Regions from separate parts of the Dethiosulfatibacter sp. genome, predicted to be linked through region 1. Evidence: riboswitches for the same ligand, from Rfam matches in the RefSeq annotation. Region 1 holds a riboswitch; each other region holds the start of a gene.

Region 1 (9,792 bases):
AATAGTTGCAGGAGCAATAATCTCTGGAGCATATTTCGGAGATAAATTATCTCCACTTTCAGACTCAACAAACCTAGCGCCTGCAATGGCAGGATCGGAGCTTTTTGAACATATAAGACATATGCTATACACTACTGTTCCAAGTTTTATCATAGCATTGATTCTTTATGGAATCATTGGAATGAAATACGCAGGAAACAGTATTGACTCACAAAGTATTAAGATAATACTTGAAGGTATCAGTTCACAGTTTACAGTAAGCCCAGTGCTTCTAGTGCCACCTTTACTGGTAATATTCATGGTTGTATTCAAGATTCCTGCAATACCTGGCCTAATAGGCGGAACTGCTGTAGGAGCAATCTTTGCAGTAATATTCCAAGGAGCTAACCTTGGAGCTATAATAGATTCTGTGCATTACGGATTTGTTTCAGAGACAGGAGTTGCAGCTGTTGACACCCTTCTTTCAAGAGGTGGAATTGACAGTATGATGTGGACTATATCACTTATAATCTGCGCAATGTGCTTCGGTGGAATAATGGAAAAGACTAAAATGCTTGAAGAAATAGCAAGGAAGATACTAACATTAGCGCACAGCACAGGTTCAGTAGTTCTTTCGGCAGTTCTTACTGCAATAGCATGTAACTTTGTTGCTGGAGACCAGTATTTGTCAATAGTTATAACTGGAAGGATGTACAAGGATGTATTTGAAGAGAAGGGACTTCATCCGAAGAACCTTTCAAGGGTACTTGAAGATTCAGGAACACTAACTTCAGCACTTGTTCCATGGAATACCTGTGGAGCATTTATGTACAAGACTCTTGGAGTTCATCCATTTGCCTATGCACCCTATGCATTCCTCAACCTGCTGAATCCGTTGATTTCAATATTCTATGGATACACAGGAATTACAATGGAAAAAATCAAAAAGTCAAAGGAAGAGAAAAAAGAAGCAAAATCAGAGGAATCTGTTGAACAGACAGCATAACTAAGTAATAATTGTGGGAATGGTTTATCGGGTTTAGAACGTTATATAATACACAGGAACCGCCGGTTTAATTGCCGGCGGTTCCTTTTATAGCTTAGGTAAGTTAAAATTGTAACAGTGTAATATGCTTCATGATATAATATAAGTCTATAGAGACACAAGATGTTTGATTAATATGCAGTGAATAATAAATAGATTATTAAGGGGATGGTTCTTTGAACAGATTTAAAATTGGTGAAATGGCAAAGATTAACAAGGTTACAATCCAAACGCTTAGACATTATGACAATATTGGGCTCCTTAAACCCTCTATGGTGGACGAGGATACTGGATACAGATACTACCATATAAACCAGAGCGCAAAGCTTGACCTTATTAATTATATGAAGCTTCTTGGAATGTCCCTTGACCAGATAAAGAAGCTCTTCGAAAAGAACGACCCCGAGCTTATTATTGAAAACCTAAACGAACAGCTTAAGTGGATTGAGGAAAACAAGAAAAAGCTTGAAATAATGGAAAGGGGTGCAATGAGGTTCAAGGAGAACCTTGGGGAGTATGCCAGGACCCTAGAAGATGAATCAGTTAACATTGTGGATTTTCCCGAGAGGAGGATATTTTGTTATAATAGTGGAATAAACATTTATGAGAAAGGCATAGAAACCTACGAGTATATGCTTAGGGAGTTGAAGAACCAGGTAGAGATCAATAACCTTCCAATGATATATTTCCACAATGTAGGATCCTTAATAAGAATGGATAATATCAAAGTTAGAGACTACAAGTCTACAGAAATCTTTGTATTTGTTGACACTGATTTCAGTAGGGATGAAGGATTTGAAAAAATAATGGGAGGTAATTATGCCTGTATATGCTTCAAAGGAGAGGAGGGTTTTGAAAATGAGCTCTACTATGCGGAAAAGCTCCTGGATTTTGTTGATGATAATGACTATGAAATTGTAGGAGAGTATCTCTGTGAGGTAATAACAGAACTTCCAGTCTTTAACGAAAACAGTAGAGGAATGTTCATCAGACTACAGGTTCCGATAAAATAAATAATAATCCTTGACCCTATTGTAACAATAGGGTTTATAATTAAGTTAGATAGACAAAGCGACTATGTCGCGTCATCCGCGTTAGCGGTGTTGTCCGCGTGGAAAGTTTACATTGAACGCAAAATACCAACGATTTAAGGGATTTTGCATATTTAGCTTTCCTAAGATAAATAAATCTCCGATTCTTACGTTCCCGCATAAAACATTGACAGAATAAGGAATTTAAGAACTATGGGTATTGAAGTGATTTTATGCCTGCCGTGATTGCAAAGGAGCTATTCGAATATTTCGAGTATGCTCCTGTTTTTGTGTTCGATTTTTATGTTCCTCGTTAAAATTCATAATTCTTTAGTTGGATGTATCATAAGCATTGTTAGGCAACAAGCATAGCAGCACTTGAAATATTAAAATGGAGAAAAAAGGAGGATTTTATGAAACCGGGAGTAATCAAAGTAAGGGTGAATCCTGATCTATGTCAGGGTTGCAGGGCATGTGAGTCTGTATGTTCTGTATTTCATCTGGGAGTAGTGGACCCAGCGGCTACAGGTATCAAAATTAGTGAAAAGAAAATGGGTCATTTTAAACAAAATGTATGTCAGCAGTGTTCTGACATGGTATGTGCAGAACATTGTCCGGTTGATGCCATATCAAGAGATTCATTTACCGGAGCTGTAACAATAAGCGATGCATGCATAGGTTGTGGTAAATGTGCGGAAGATTGTCCGATTGATGCAATAAGCATGATTGAATTTGAAGGTAAGCCTTTGGCTTACAAATGTGATTTATGTGGCGGAGTACCTGAATGTGTTAAAATCTGCCCTCGAAATGCGTTGGGATGGTGATGAGATGAAGGGTTATAAGAATTGTGTATTAAGGATAGATTTGAGTTCTAGAAACATAAGCAAGGAAAAGCTCAACATGGAATATGTTAAAAGATATCTTGGAGGAGAAGGTTATGGGGTTGCTCTTTTGTGGGATGAAGTCCCCCATGATACAGAGCCTTTGTCTGAGAAGAATATACTATCATTCAATACTGGACCTCTTACAGGAACTCCAATGGCTTCGGCATCAAGAATTTCAATCAATTTTCTTTCACCTTTGTCAAACACCATAGGGTCTTCAAACATGGGAAGTCACTTCGGTGCAGAAGTGAAATTTGCAGGTTATGATTCCATTTTATTTGAAGGTAAGGCGGATAAACCGGTAATAGTAGTAATAGAAAATGACAAGGTTGAAATCAAAGATGCAGCACACCTTTGGGGAAAGAACACCAGAGAAACAACAGAAATTCTTAATGAGGAACTGGGAAAGGAATACAAGATATCGTGTATAGGACAGGGCGGAGAAAACCTTTCAAGTATTGCTTGCATATTCAGCGATGACTGTTTTGCAGGAAGAGGTGGTGCTGGTGCTGTAATGGGATCCAAAAATCTTAAGGCAGTGGCAGTAAAAGGAAATGGAAAGATAGAAATAAACGACAAGGACAAGTTCCTGGAAATAAATGCAGTGGCCATAAGGGAAATTAGGGACGAAGTCTATACCTGGGGTCCGGTACATGGATACGGCACTCCTGCATGGCTTGACGGTGCCAATGAATGCGGGTTGCTACCTACAAGGAATTTCAGACAAAACCAGTTTGAAAAGCTCGAGCCGATTATGCCTACCCAACTGTGGAACAACCGGGAGAAGTTTGAAGTGAGAAGAAGAGCCTGTTATTCTTGTCAGCTTGGATGCCATAAATATATAGTGATGAAGAATTCAGACTACGGGGATGACATAGGTGTTGGAGAACTTGAATTTGAAACCATAGCTGCACTTGGACCAAGATGTGGAGTTAATTCATATGAAGATATTTCAATGGCCAATTATTATTTGACCATTTATGGTCTGGATACAATTTCGGGTGGAGCAACAATCTCAGCTGCAATGGAATGGTATGAGGAAGGAATAATCACCAGTGATGATCTTGACGGATTGGAACTTAATTTTGGAAACGGAAAGGCAATGGTGGAACTTTTAAGGAAAATGGGACTTAGGGAAGGTTGTGGAGACTTGTTTGCAGATGGTTCTCAGGTTGCAGCCGAAAAAATAGGTAAAAGAGCTCTTGACTATACAATGACTGTAAAGGGAATGGAAATTCCCGCTACGGATCCAAGGGGAAGCTCTGCCATGACTGTATCGTTGGGAACCTCTGAAAGAGGAGCCTGTCATATGAGGCCTTATGCAGCTACAATAGATGCTTTTGGATATCTTTATCCAGATCTTGGAGTAATAGAACCGAAAGATCCTTTCGACGACAAGGAATCAAAGGAATGGTTAAAATCTGTGAAGGAATTCTTTGTAGTTACAAACCTCATAGGTATCTGTGATTTCAATGTAATAAATTGTGAGCTTCACGCCACAACCCTTGCAGCTATCTATACAGCATTGACAGGAATAGAGACAGATAAGGAAGAGCTTCTAAGAAAGGCTGAAAGGACTATAGCTCTTGAAAGAGCGCTCAACTATGAGAGGGGATTCAGACGGGATGACGACAGACTTCCGAAACGTTTCATGACTGAAGAAGCTACTGCAGGACCTCCAAAGGGAAGGAAAGTAGACATGGAAAGCGCCCTTGACAAGTATTATGAAGCTTGTTCATACGACAAGGAAAAAGCAATTCCAACGAAGGAAAAATTCGAATCTCTTGGCATGGAAGATGTATACAATGGTCTTCTTGCAAATAAATAAGGTCCTATAAATACATATAATATTTAGGACAAATATTGAGGGTAACAACCCCTGTGGAAATCACTTGATTTTCACAGGGGTTGTTTGTTATAATACACTTAAATTTAAGAAATTATGGAAATTCGGGAGAAATATATGAACAAAAATGAAATAAACAGGATTCTAAAGCTCTCCAGAAGGGCGGGGAAGATTCTACTGGAAAATGGAGCCGAAACCTACAGGGTAGAGGAGACAATAAATCTAATATGCAACTCAAAGGGTATTGAAGATGCAAACTGCTTTGTTGTTCCAACTGGAATATTCATTAATATTGAGTATGATGGAGAATACTATTCAATCATCCATAGAACAAGTATCGAAAGAATAGATCTTGAAAGAATAGCAATGGTAAACAACTTCTCTAGAGGATTTGCATCGGGAAGCATTACTGTGACTGAAGCTGATAAGGATCTTGAAAGAATTGAAAATGCTCCTGAGTTTAAGAATTGGCAAATTATACTTGGTGGAGGTGTTGCAGGAGGCTTTTTCACCCTTTTGTTCGGAGGAGGACCCATTGAATTTTCTCTAGCTTTTCTAACAAGTATGTTTGTAATAATGTTTTCGCTTATATCAATAAAATACAAGTTTCCATTCTTTATGAAGAACTTTACAGGTGGTATTATAAACATGTTTGCTGCACTGATTTTCGTCAAGTCACTGGAATGTTTTGGAGTATATGCGGACATAGACAGCATAATAATAGGTTCACTTATGCCACTGGTACCAGGAGTTGCAATAGTCAACTCAATCAGAGATATAATATCAGGAGATTTTGTATCGGGAACATCAAGGATGATGGAGGCTGTATTAATTGCAGTAGCTCTGGCGCTTGGAGTAGGTACTGTTTTACAAGGGTATATTATGATATTTGGAGGCAGTATATGATACTTGATTTTATTTTTTCCTTCTTATGTACTTTCGGGTTTGGAATACTGTTTAATATACCAAGAAAACAGTTGGTCTTTGCTTCAATCGGAGGAGCCTTGGGATGGATAGTGTATTCAATATCGCTTGTTCAGTTTGATTCTGTTGTAATGGCAGCCTTTACAGGAGCTCTTGCAGTAGGTTTTTATAGTGAAATTATGGCTAAGGAAAGAAGGGTCCCTGCTACAGTATATGTGATTCCAGGAATGATTCCTCTAGTACCCGGATATGGGCTTTATTACGCTATAAAGAAAATTATTGAAGCAGACTATATTATGGCGATGGAGGTTGGAACGGAGACTGTACTTGTTGCCCTGGCTATTTCAAGTGCTGTTATACTGACGACTTCCCTAGGAAGAAAGATAAAGAGAAAAGCAGAAAAAATAATGAATTAGGGAGCTGATAATATGAAATTCTATGAAAGAATAGCGGAAAACTATAACCATATTTTCCCCTTTAATAAAAGTCAGGCTGAATTTATTTTAGATGGAGATAGTGAAACAGATGGAAAAAATATACTTGAAATAGGGTGTGGAACTGGTCAGTTAATTTTTGGACTTTCCGAGTTTTATAAAACATCTACTGGAATTGACTTGGATTCTGAAATGATAAGGTATGCAATAAGAAAATATAATCATAGAGAAAATTTGAAATTTGATGAAATGGATATGCTTGATGTTGACAATCTTGTCGATGATTATGATACGGTTATATGCTTTGGGAATACAATGGTTCATCTGGAAAATGAGATAGAAATAACTGATTTCATCAAAAAAACATTTAAAAAAATTGTAGCTGGTGGAAGGTTTATGATTCAAATCATTAACTATGACAGAATACTGGATCAGAATATTGATTTTCTTCCGACTATTGAGAATGAACATATTAAATTTATTAGAAATTACAAATTAAATAATGATGATAAAATTGAATTTCATACTGTATTGAACATAAAAGAAACCAACAAGGAAATTGAAAATAGAATTACTCTTTATCCTATAAGCTCTGTAGCTCTTGTGCAAATATTAAAAAATGAAGGATTTGTTGATATAAAGCTGTATGATAACTGGAAAAGGAAAGATTTTGACAGTGTAAGAAGCATACCATTAATTATAGACTGTGTGAAACCTCTTGTTTAAAGAGTGATAGAGAATATGAATTAAATTTAATTCTTTCAGCATATTAAAACGTTGGTTTTTTGAGGCTGAATGTGATATTATTTAGTATAAATCACCAATAGTTGAAATAGGTGGAAATATAAGTTAGGAGATTTAATATGAGTAAAGAACATAACTGCGGTTGCGGCGATGATAATTTAGAAAAAGATAAGTGTTGTTCAGATAACAAAGAAGAAAAATGTTGTGAGAGTCAAGAAGAGCATAACCACGAAGGATGTGGAGAAGGATGCGGATGTGGACATGACCACGAGCATAGTCACGAAGTAGGCGAAGATACAATGATGGTTACTTTTGATGATGGCGAAGAGAAGGAATGCCTTGTTCTTGCAGTTGTTGAAATAGACGAAAAAGAATATGTTGCACTTCTACCAGAAGGACAAGAAGAATACTTCATCTATGGATACAAGGAAGATGAAAAAGGTGTTGAACTACTAGCAATAGAGTCTGACAAGGAATTCGAAAAAGTTGGAAGTGTATTTGAAGAGATATTTGGTGGAGAAGAAGACGAAGAAGACGAAGAATAATTCTCCCATAATTTTAGAAACGAATTTTGGATATCAAATAAGCATTTAATGAGATGGACTTCTGTTCATCTCTATTAATTTCTCAAATAAGTAACAGAATTAAAGATATAAAAAAGAACTTAATGTCTGGAATATATTTACTGATAATAAATGCTTATATAAAAATGCCGGAATTGGGTTTATTACATATGAAAATCGGAGGATATATGAAGAACAAGAAATTAAGAAAACTGATGTTGATTGCACTGGTTTTTATCTTACTTTTTGCAGTTGTTGGATGTACACAAAAGGGAGAAGAAGATATTGTGGAAGAACCTGTGTCGGATGTTGATAATTCATTAAACAGTAATGAAGACATAAGGGTAGAGGATTTTTCATTTGGAGATTACTATGCAGAACTTAATCCTGAAGCTGCTTACACACCTTCAGAAGGACTTCCCATTGTAAAGATAGAAATTAAGGATGGAGCACCAATAATACTTGAGTTATATCCAGAAATCGCTCCAAACACAGTAAATAACTTCTTGTCGCTGGCAAGAACCGGTTTTTATGACGGACTTATTTACCATAGAGTTATGAAGGATTTCATGATCCAGGGTGGAGATCCGCTTGGTACGGGAGCTGGAAATCCAGGATATTCAATAGATGGAGAGTTTTCCAATAACGGCTTTGACAATACAATCAGTCATGTTCCTGGTGTCATATCCATGGCAAGAAGCAGGGACTTCAATTCTGCAGGATCACAATTTTTCATAGTCCACGGAGATGCAACTTTTCTTGATGGCGACTATGCTGGATTTGGAAAAGTGTTCTACGGCATGGAGGAAGTTGACAGGATAGCAAATGTAGATGTTAAAAAGGAAAAGCCTGAAGAAGATGTAGTTATGGAAAGCATTAGAATAGACCTTAATGGATATGAATTTTCAGAACCTGTTGTAAACAAGTAAGGCTGTGGGCAATATAAAACACATGGAGATATAAATTCACCATGTGTTTTTGTATGCTCTATTAAACTGATATAGATTGCTTGAATTTTGGATTATCCACCAAGGTATGCTTCTTTTACAGCCTGGTCCTGAAGAAGATCGCTTGCTTTTCCTTCGGCTATTACCTTTCCAGTTTCAAGTACATAGCCTCTGTCAGCTATTTTAAGTGCCTTGTTTGCATTCTGCTCAACTAAAAGAACGGTAGTGCCTGCATCGTTTACATCTCTTATGATGCTAAATATCTCATCAACAAGAATTGGAGCTAGACCCATTGAAGGCTCATCCATAAGGATTATCTTTGGTCTTGACATAAGAGCCCTTCCCATTGCCAGCATTTGTTGTTCGCCACCGCTTAATGTACCTGCTGCTTGCTTTATTCTTTCCTTAAGTCTTGGAAATCTTGTGAATACCATTTCAAGGTCGTCTTTTATTTCTCGAAGATCTTTTCTTATATAAGCACCCATTTCAAGGTTTTCACGTACGCTCATCTTTGAAAATACCCTTCTTCCTTCTGGTACGTGGGCCATACCCATGTCTATGATTTGATGTGGTGGAAATTTCGCCATATCTTCATTTCTGAATTTGATGATTCCACTTTCAGGAGTAAGGATTCTTGATATTGCCTTCAGGATGGTAGTTTTACCAGCACCGTTTGCACCTATCAGGGTAACAATTTCTCCTTCCTTTACATGGAAGCTTAAATCGTGAATTGCATGGATTTTCCCATAAAATACGTTTATATCTTCAATTTTTAACATATATTCACCTACTCTCCCAAATATACTCTGATTACATCGGGATTATTCTTGATTTCATCAGGTGTACCTTTTGCAATTATTTTTCCGTAGTCTATTACTACGATTCTTTCACAGATCCCCATGACTAGGTGCATATCATGTTCTATAAGAAGTATGGCTATATCGAATTTATCTCTTATGAAATGTATTGTTTCCATTAGCTCGTGAGTTTCCTGGGGATTCATTCCTGCAGCAGGCTCGTCGAGCATGAGTATCTTTGGATTGGTTGCAAGTGCCCTAGCTATTTCGAGTTTCCTCTGCTTGCCGTATGGAAGATTTTTTGCCAAAGTTTCTGCATAATCTTCCATGTCGAATATTTTCAGAAAATCAAGGCATTCCTGATGTGCTTTTTTTTCCTCTTTCCAGTATCTTTTCAATCTGAAAATTCCTTCAAGAGTAGAATATTTCATCTCGTTGTGGTAAGCGATTTTAATATTGTCTATAACAGTAAGATCCTTGAAGAGTCTTATGTTCTGAAATGTTCTTGCAGCACCAAATTTTACAATTTCATAGGGTTTTTTACCAGTTACATCTTTCCCATCAAGTATAATGCTTCCTTCAGTAGGTTCATATACAC
Region 2 (5,159 bases), on a different contig from region 1:
TAAACACCTGTCTCCTCGTCCAGAAGATGTATGGGCGCAAGGTGGCATTCACCCTTTCTCAATGCCATTATACCTCCCATGCTTCCAGTATGGGCAGAGGAAAGGTCCATGACTGAATTTGTAGTATGGATATGGTTATTTATTATATCCATTACCAGGTCGTGGCTTCCTATTGATACCACCGTGTTGTTTATGCTTTCAAAATCCCTTAGAAGTTCAACCTGCACCAGCTCGCTTGCTTCAAAGCCTTCCTTCTCCTTTGGGATCACAAGAATTCCATCACACCGCACTAGAGACATAAGTACTCCTGCTCCTCTGTTGAGAGGAGTGGCAATTATCTTGCCTCCGAGTTTTCCCATCTTCACCCTTACGTATTCCTTGTATTTATATGATGAAACTACCCTTTTTGACAGGTATGCCTCTACAATTACAGGCTTCTCCCTTGGTAGGTTCATGAATTCCATGATTATTTCCTGTGCAATACTTCTAAAGACCATATATGCAGAAACAGGATATCCCGGAATCCCTATTACAGGCTTACCCTTTATTTTACCCAGTATTGCAGGTTTCCCAGGTTTTATAGATAGACCGTGGTAGTAAACCTCTCCAAGATCTTCCACTATACTCCTTGTATAGTCTTCAGTTCCAGCTGAGGATCCTGCATTTATTATTGTGATATCGTTTTTTTCAACAGAATCCATAACCGTCTTCTTGATTTCTTCATAGTCGTCCTTTACAACATTATACCTTGAAGGTATGGCTCCACATTCCAGTGTCAACCCTTCAAACATCCTTGAATTGGACTCTATAATATCTCCAGTTTTAAGAATTGTTCCAGGTTCCACTATTTCAGTTCCAGTAGGTATGATTCCAACCTTAGTCCTTGAATAAACCTGAACTTCAATTACTCCACCATTAATAATGGACGCAAGGTCAATAGGCCTTATTTTATGGTTTGCTGAAACTATCATTTCACCTGCAACAATATCTTCACCAACGGGCCTTATATGTTGCCAGGGCGATGCAGGAGTTATTATCTGAACTTCATTTTCACTTAAGTCGTTAAGATCCTCAATCATTATTACAGCATTATAGTCGCCGTCTATTGGGTCTCCCGTATCAACTACCTTGTAGTCCCTTCCCTTGACCAATGTCAAAGGTTTTCCTTCTCTTGCATCATAGGTGACTTCTGACTTTACAGCAATGCCGTCCATTGCCGATGCATTGAAGTTGGGAGAAGAGTATTTTGCGAAATAGGGCTCAGCCGTTACCCTTCCCAGTGAATCCATTACACTTATTGTTTCAACGGCTTTATTTTCAAGTTCTTCCTTGAATCTTTCAAGATATCCCTTTAGAGCCACCTCAAGGTCTGTATTTTCCAGATATATATTTCTTTCTATTTTCATGGCTACCTCTCTTATTCAGTATATACCTTTACGATATTTCCTTTTTGTATTCCTTCGGTACCTGATTTTATCACTACATATCCTTCACTTTTTGAAAGCTGGGATATGGCGGCAGATTTTTTTATCAATGGATTAAAAAGATATTTCCCATCATTGAGTTCCAAGGTCCCCATTACATAGGTTTCCTTGCCTGGAGCTCCTGTAAGATTATAGGTGAGCTCCGCTTCAATATAGAAAGCCATGGTTTCTTCCTTTTTAAGGAGTATCTTGAATAATTCCTTTCCGAATATTGTGAAAATTATAGAAGAAGATCCTGGATGTCCAGGCAGTCCTAATAGTGCAGTGTTTCTTGCACAAGACATTATGGTAGGCTTTCCAGGTTTTACCGCCGCTCCGTGAACGAAGAGCCCCGGTTCTCCAAAGCTGTCGAGAACTTCCGCCGTAACATCCTTTATTCCAGCCGAACTTCCCCCGGACACTATGACAATATCCGTCTTATCAATCCATTTTTCAACTTCATTAAATAGGCTTCCCTCATCATCATTGACTATGGACTTGTAAATCACTTCACCACCGTATTTTTCAATTAGGGCTCCCACAACGAAACTGTTTATATCCCTAACTTCACCGAGCTTTATCTCCACTTCCGGCTTTCTTATTTCGTCTCCAGAAGATATTATTACAGCCTTTGGCTTCTTAAATACGGAAATCTCAGATACACCAATGGCGCTTAATGCTCCCATATCAAAAGCTGTAATCTTCCTTCCCTTTTTCACTATAATATCATCTACGTTTATGTCTTCACCAATATATATTATATTTTCCCCTGGATGCATGGTCATGTTCACTGCCACCGTATCTTCTTTAAGTTTCTCCGTATATTCAATCATTACGACTGCATCAGCGCCCTTGGGAATCATTCCCCCTGTAGGAATATATACACAGGTGTTTTCCACAACTTCTGTATGAGCTTCAGTTCCCATTAGGACCTCTCCTGAAACATCCAGAAAGACAGGCATGCTTTCCGATGCACCGCTTGTATCCGAGGACATCAATGCATATCCGTCAACAGTTGATTTGTTGAAGTCGGGTATATTTACAGAGCTCATTATATCCATGGATGAATATCTGTACTGTGCTTCACTAATATGAATAATTTCTGTTTCAATTTCTATGTTGCTGAAATGTTCTCTCATCATTTCTTTTATCCTGTCCGGGTTGTATGCTTTTAGAAATTTCATTATTCCTCCATATTCAATCCTCGGGACATTAATCCCTCATTCTTATACCGATTGTGACTGTTAGTCTGGCAATAAAAAAAAACTATCCGGTCGGATAGTCATCATACTCCTTTCCAAACCGGGAGGCGCAATTTTTGCAAACTGCACCCATAGGCTAAGTTATCTCATAAAGATAAATTAGCTCGAAGTATATATATTTTACACCTTTTTTAGCTGTTTTTCAATGTTTTTATTGGTTTGGGAATCATGACAGCGACTTTTATTCCGCATCCAATAAATAAACATTATTGATACGTCGTTCGTTTTTTCCCTTTCGTTTTTTTCGAATGTACTGCCGCAAGAGCTATGGAATTAAGCTTTGCTTCCTCTGAATCGGCTCTAATTGTCTATACAATAAAGTCATATTCAGATTATTTAACATGTTTGTACATGTTTATTGGCAGTTTTACGATTTCTTAATTTACAACCTTGAAACCATACTTCTCAAAGACCGCCTTCATATCTTCATTTGTCAGCAATTCATCATAGATTTTCTCTGCGTTCGCATTTTTCGAATCCTTAAGCAAGGCTATCCAGTATGTTGCCTTCTCATTGTATTGGTCATCGATTTCGTACATGTCAAACTTGCCTTTAGTCGATTCGGTCACATCGGTTACATAGACAAGACCGGCATCAGCCTCTCCCAGTGCAATCTTCGATGCAACACCCTTTACAGTCGATTCATTTGATACAACATTTGACAGAACCTTCTCAGTATAGCCATCCACTCCCGATTCTTCATATTTTGCCAATATGTTCCTTGCATATTTCCCTGCAGGCACCTCTTCAGCAGCAATTATTATGCTTGCATCACCTGCCAGATTATAAAGCGAGTTCACCTTTTCGTTTCCCTTGGGAGTAATGAGAACCATCTTGTTTTCAAGTATTCCAATTCCCTTTTCAACAAATCCACCTTCATTAAGAAGTTTGTAGTTCTTTTCATTGGCGGACAAATAAATATCGGCTTCGGCACCGTTTTCTATCTGTATCCTCAATCTTGTAGAACTATCCAGATTTAAAGTAATCTCATCTCCTAGAACTGTATTTATCTCACCCATGCTTTCAGTCAGCGATGCAGCCGAAAACACAAGTACTTTCTCTTCCTTTCCACAAGAAGTAAACATGAAGGCAATAACTGCCACCACTACCAGTTTAATCAAAATATTTTTTTTCATCCTATTTTCCCTTCCCTTTCATTTATTCTACTTATTTCATTATTTTTTCCTTCATGGTAATGCACTGTCCCTGGTTTTTAACCATAATGATTTCGGCCAGTATGCTAACTGCAATATCCTCGGGAGAATTACCTCCAAGGGCAAGGCCTATAGGAGAATGTACACCCTTTATCAATTCCTCTTCATATCCCTTTTCTACCATACTCTTGAACATGGTCTTGATCTTGTTTCTGCTGCCTATTACACCTAAATACCTGTACTCCTTTCTGAGCATGGATTCTACTGCAAGTTGGTCATGAACATGTCCGTGAGTAGCTACTACTACGAAAGTACTTGAATTGGTAGAAAGCTTTTCACACTCTTCTCCAATGTCTCCATAAATCACTTCCGTTGCTTCAGGGAATCTGTCCCTGCTTGCAATTCCTTCCCTGTTGTCGACTACTACCGTATTGAAACCTGCATTCCTTGCAAGCTTTTCAAGAACCTTTCCTATATGTCCTCCACCTACTATTGCCACTGTCTTTTCAGGTTTTATGACATTGATGAAAAGTTCAACATATCCTCCACAGGACATACCCAGATCTTTTTCAAGATCAAACTTGTATCCTTTGCTAACCTCTCTGCTTATACATTCCTTTGCTAGAGCTATGGACTTGTACTCAAGGCTGCCTCCACCAACAGTGCCTGCAAAAGTTCCATCTTCCTTTACCAGCATCATCTTTCCGGGCTCAGCCGGAGAAGATCCTACCAGATTTGTAACCGTAACCAATGCAACCTTTTGTCCGGAATTGGCAATAGCCAATGCATCTTTAATCATATGTTCTCCTTTCAAACAAATTTATATTTTAATATATCTATTCCTCATTCCAACCCTACCAGAGCTTTAACTTACTTTGATACTGTAATCAGGGTGTTTCATATTCCTTATAAAAATTTTTGTATATTCATCCTGGGGTCTTTCAAAAAGGTCCTTGCCCCTTCTTCTTTCCACAATATTACCGTTTTTCACTATTAGCGCCTTGTCCGCCATCTCGTACCCTTCTTCAAGATTATGTGTCACAAATATTCCCATTATGTTCTTTTCCCTTATAAGCAGCTTTATTCTCTGTCTCAAACAATCCCTAAGCATGTTGTCAAGACAGGAAAAGGGTTCATCCATGAGTATTATCTCAGGATCCGTTATGAATGTCCTTGCTATGGATACCCTCTTCTGCTGTCCTCCTGAAAGCTGGCATACCTTCTTGTCAAGATGGTCCCTTATATCCAGAATGGACACAAGGTAATCATAGTATTCCCTA
Region 3 (4,374 bases), on a different contig from region 1:
AAATAATGTTTTCTCTTACATTCAAATGGGGAAATAGTAGGTAGTCCTGGTATACAAATCCTATATTTCTTTGTTCTGGATAAAGTTCAGCAGTATCCATGCCGTTAAAGAGAACTTTTCCCGTATCTGGTTGGTACATCCCTGCAATTGTTTCAAGAATTACTGTCTTACCTGTCCCTGTCGGGCCAAGTATTACAAAAAATTCATTGTCTTCAATTTTAAGGTTTATATTTTCAAGACTGAAATCGCCTAAAGACTTGTTCAAATTTATTAATTCTATCATTTGTAACTCCTTCTAAATCAGCAGATTTTCGATATTTTTTTATTTTTAAGACCGATGATTTCAAATATCAATAATGATACTACTGAAACAGTTATTATTATGGAAGCTGAGGCCATGGCAAGCTTCAAATCTCCAGTGGACATGTTCAGAAACAGTGAAACAGGAAGTGTTTCTGTTTTCATTCTTGTCGCTCCTACAAGCATAAGTGCTGCGCCAAACTCTCCTATGGCTCTTGCCCAGGTTATTACAGTACCAGCGATAAGACCATTTTTGGCAAGTGGCAGTGTAACCTTAAAGAAGCTTTGCATCTCAGTGCAGCCAAGGGTACGGCTTACAAATTCAAGTCTTGGATTGATATCTTCGAAAGTTGACCTTACAATTCTTAGCATATATGATATATTGACAAAGAATTGTGCAAGAATGATACCTTTTACATCGAAAACAAATTTTATCCCCAAGTGTGCAAGTGCTTTTCCAAAGCCCGTTCCGCCAAAAAGCATCAGTAATGCAACTCCCGATACTACTGGAGGCAGTGAGAGGGGAAGGTTAAGAACAGTGCTTACAAAAATTTTCCCCGGAAATTTTACTTTTACAAGACCATAGGCAATAGGTACTGCAAATAGAATGCAAAGTGCAGTGGATATTAATGATGTAAATAGACTCAGTTTGAGTGAAAATATTATTTCAGGTGAGGTTATGCTTGCTTGAAGCCCTGCATAACCTCTTATGAGAATATTGGATAAAGCTGCTATTATTAGTGTTAGTAACGTTATTATGAAAAAGTACAATATTACCTTAAAAAGTATATTTCTTCTTTTTATATTCCTGTATACAAATTTAGTGCTGTATTTATCACTTTGACTTGCTTTATATTCCATTTGGATGTCCTTTCAATACTTATTCAGTTATAGGTTCAAATCCGTGTTTTTTAAATATTTTCACGCCTTCTTCAGAGCTTAGATAATTTGCAAAAGCAGATGCAGCCTCTTTTTTTTCAGAGAAAGTCAATACGCATACAGGAATTGTTTTTATTGAATTATCTTCTTTATTTATTTGGACTACCTCAATTTCTTCAACACCCTGTGCATTGTCTTCCCAGATGATGCATGCATCAGCTTGTTCCATTGCTATGTGTACAAGAACCTCGTTTACAGTTGCATCCTTAGCAACAACATTAGCTTCAACTGCTTCAAGTATTCCTTTTTTATCCAGAATTTTCTGTGAAACTTTTCCTATTGCGGCGGATCTTTCGTCGCCGAGTACGATCTTCACTCCTTCCTTTGTAAGGTCATCAAGGCAGGTGATGTTTGCTGGATTTCCAGCTGGTACAGCTATAACGGGAGTATGATATACAATATTTTGAGCATTTTCTGTCAATCCTTTTTCCTGTGCTGATTCGAAATATGAATATGCACCTGGAATATAAAGGTCACCTTCTTGCATAAGTTCTAACTGGGTTAGGTTTTGTGCTGATCCTGCATAAGAATATTCGATTTGTACATTGAATTTTTCAGCATAAATTTGAGCGATTTCATCCATGGGTTTTCTAAGACCGGCACCGCAGTATACAATGAGTGTTTCATTTTTATTTTCTGAGTTAATCTTAGCTGTGTTTTCTACCGCAGAGCTTTCACCATCAGTATTTTCACCTGAATTGTTTGCTTCGCTGTTTGAACATCCTGCAATTGTGAACAGCATTAATGCTAGCATCAGAGTTACAATTAATAGTTTTTTGATTTTCATTTTGTTCTCCTTAGATTTATTTTGAGTTTTCACAAAAACGGTCCAAATCCAGCAATCTGGCAGGCCCGGAGATTGTCGTTCCAAAGAAAAAAGTGGGTTTTCCCGTATTCATGAAGTTTGAAAGTGTATTGTTGACTACAGTGCTACCTGTAGCTACAACGAGGTCACACCATTCAATTGCAGCGGTAAAATTATCTTCGCCATTTTCAATTAGTACATTGTTCTTCTTTGTTCCTACTTTTTCATCGTCAAGATCAAGCACTCTAATTTTAAAGTTTTTTGACAGATTCTCAAGGAATGCTGGCTGAAATCCTACAAGTATGATTTTAGGATTACCATATTTTTCCTTGATGTTTTCAACAAGTTTTTCAGCACATGATTCAGGTTCTTCGTCCTTGCAGTGTATTGTATTTGTTGTGATTCCCAGATAGTGGGTAATTGCATTTACAGAAGAAATAAAAATTGCTCTGCTCAGATTCGAACTAAGTTCCATTTCAAGTATTTCACCTATTGTTCCTGTGAAATTTCCTGGATTATCTGTAAAAGCCTGTCCAATAGAACCTTTGAATTCTGCCTGCATAAGTTTTTCTTTTCCCTTTATGAGAGGGTAGTCCCTGCGGATTGGATTTCCTATTGCTTCTTCAGTGGTAAGAACCTTAGCTTCTATTGAAATGTTTTCATTCATTAAATTATTTTTAACTACTAGATCCTTGAATTTTAATTTGATATCATTCATTAAACACGTATTCATAAAAATCTCCTTTAAAATAAAAAAATCCATGCTCCCCAAAAAAAGAACATAGACACTGAGTCTCGGTTACCTTTCCACACGGGAGGCATATCCGTTTCCAGATAAACCCTGTCGGTCTTTGTCCATGGCTAGGCCGAAGGTACAAAAGACTCGGTAATGAGTATATGATTGAATCAAATAAAGTATAACAGAATATATATAGGATGTAAAGACGAATTAATATATAGTGATATTTTATTACTTCATATCACGATTCCTTTACTGAATTATAATTCTATTTGGTAAATACATCTAATTCATTGTATAATTAAATACGAGACAATATTAGGAGGATAAAATGAAAAAATTAATAAAAAACAATGTTAACTGGGTCGGAAAAGTTGATTGGGAATTACGGAAATTTCATGGCGATGAATATTCAACAAATAGTGGTTCTAGTTATAATTCATATTTAATTCAGGAAGAAAAAACAGTTCTAATTGATACCGTATGGCTTCCATTTGCTGAAGAATTTGTAGATAACCTTGCTTCAGAAGTCAATTTGGAAGATATAGATTATATAATTGTAAATCATGGAGAGATAGACCATAGCGGTGCATTGGTTAAATTGATGGAAAGAATTCCTGAAACTCCAATTTACTGTACGGCCAATGCTGTAAAGTCTCTAGAGGGACAATATCACAAAAAGTGGAATCTGAATGTTGTGAAAACGGGAGACAGTCTTGATATAGGCAATGGTAAATCGCTGGTTTTTGTTGAAATGAGGATGCTTCATTGGCCTGACAGTATGGCTACTTATATGACTGGTGACAATATTCTTTTTAGCAATGATGCATTTGGCCAACACTATGCATGTGAAAGTATATTTAATGATACTGTAGATCAATGCAAATTATTTGAAGAAGCAATCAAGTATTATGCAAATATACTTACTCCTTTCAGCAAGATTTTAAAGAAAAAGCTGGATGAAGTCATTGGCATGAATTTGGATATTGATATTATTGCAACTAGTCATGGAGTTGTCTGGAGGGACAATCCTATGCAAATAGTTAGTAAATATTTGGAATGGTGTGATGATTATCAAGAAAATCAAATAACAATCATCTACGATACAATGTGGGACGGTACCAAGAAAGTTGCAGAAAAAATTGCCGAAGGCATTCGTATGGAAGATGAGGAAGTAACTATTAAGATATTTAATATTGCTAAAACAGATGACAATGATTTGGCAACAGAAGTATTTAGGTCCAAAGCAATACTAATGGGGTCGCCAACTGTAAGCAACAGTGTTTTAAGGTCTCTTGTTGGATTTGCTCACTATCTTAAGGAATTGAAGTTCAAAAATAAAAAAGCAGCAGCATTTGGTTGCTATGGATGGAGCGGTGAATCACCAAAGGTTCTTGCTGATTTGCTTAATAGTGCAGGATTTGAAGTTGTTGGTGAAAACCTAAAGGTTAACTGGAATATGTCAGATGTGACTGAAAAGGAAGCGGTTGAATTTGGGAAGCAGTTTGTTAGAAATATATAATCATAGATTACACTTAAGTAAAAAATAATTGTATTTTAGACTAAAAATCCCCTGCAGTGTTGACTGCAG

What was found. Region 1 has a riboswitch for molybdenum cofactor ahead of AC3AX0_RS02360 (4Fe-4S dicluster domain-containing protein). Riboswitches for the same ligand answer to the same signal wherever they lie in the genome.
Region 2: it holds a riboswitch for molybdenum cofactor, as region 1 does, so the genes downstream of both, AC3AX0_RS04210 (molybdopterin molybdotransferase MoeA) here and AC3AX0_RS02360 (4Fe-4S dicluster domain-containing protein) in region 1, are expected to answer to the same signal.
Region 3: it holds a riboswitch for molybdenum cofactor, as region 1 does, so the genes downstream of both, AC3AX0_RS07635 (Rossmann-like domain-containing protein) here and AC3AX0_RS02360 (4Fe-4S dicluster domain-containing protein) in region 1, are expected to answer to the same signal.

Annotation. Positions count from the first base shown of each region.
Region 1 is NZ_CEZJXU010000029.1:153-9,944, forward strand. Features, by position in the region: partial or broken gene nhaC (Na+/H+ antiporter NhaC) at 1-985, shown strand, start outside; gene AC3AX0_RS02355 (MerR family transcriptional regulator) at 1,201-2,037, shown strand; molybdenum cofactor riboswitch at 2,202-2,328, shown strand; gene AC3AX0_RS02360 (4Fe-4S dicluster domain-containing protein) at 2,469-2,879, shown strand; gene AC3AX0_RS02365 (aldehyde ferredoxin oxidoreductase family protein) at 2,842-4,767, shown strand; gene AC3AX0_RS02370 (threonine/serine exporter family protein) at 4,903-5,691, shown strand; gene AC3AX0_RS02375 (threonine/serine exporter family protein) at 5,688-6,125, shown strand; gene AC3AX0_RS02380 (class I SAM-dependent methyltransferase) at 6,138-6,869, shown strand; gene AC3AX0_RS02385 (DUF1292 domain-containing protein) at 7,007-7,432, shown strand; gene AC3AX0_RS02390 (peptidylprolyl isomerase) at 7,639-8,379, shown strand; gene AC3AX0_RS02395 (ABC transporter ATP-binding protein) at 8,472-9,176, opposite strand; gene AC3AX0_RS02400 (ABC transporter ATP-binding protein) at 9,185-9,792, opposite strand, start outside.
Region 2 is NZ_CEZJXU010000074.1:2,104-7,262, forward strand. Features, by position in the region: partial or broken gene AC3AX0_RS04205 (molybdopterin biosynthesis protein) at 1-1,406, opposite strand, end outside; gene AC3AX0_RS04210 (molybdopterin molybdotransferase MoeA) at 1,418-2,647, opposite strand; molybdenum cofactor riboswitch at 2,738-2,847, opposite strand; gene modA (molybdate ABC transporter substrate-binding protein) at 3,103-3,861, opposite strand; gene AC3AX0_RS04220 (XdhC family protein) at 3,893-4,678, opposite strand; gene AC3AX0_RS04225 (ATP-binding cassette domain-containing protein) at 4,745-5,159, opposite strand, start outside.
Region 3 is NZ_CEZJXU010000186.1:217-4,590, forward strand. Features, by position in the region: partial or broken gene AC3AX0_RS07620 (ATP-binding cassette domain-containing protein) at 1-283, opposite strand, end outside; gene AC3AX0_RS07625 (ABC transporter permease) at 301-1,161, opposite strand; gene modA (molybdate ABC transporter substrate-binding protein) at 1,181-2,026, opposite strand; gene AC3AX0_RS07635 (Rossmann-like domain-containing protein) at 2,043-2,777, opposite strand; molybdenum cofactor riboswitch at 2,829-2,945, opposite strand; gene AC3AX0_RS07640 (anaerobic nitric oxide reductase flavorubredoxin) at 3,115-4,305, shown strand.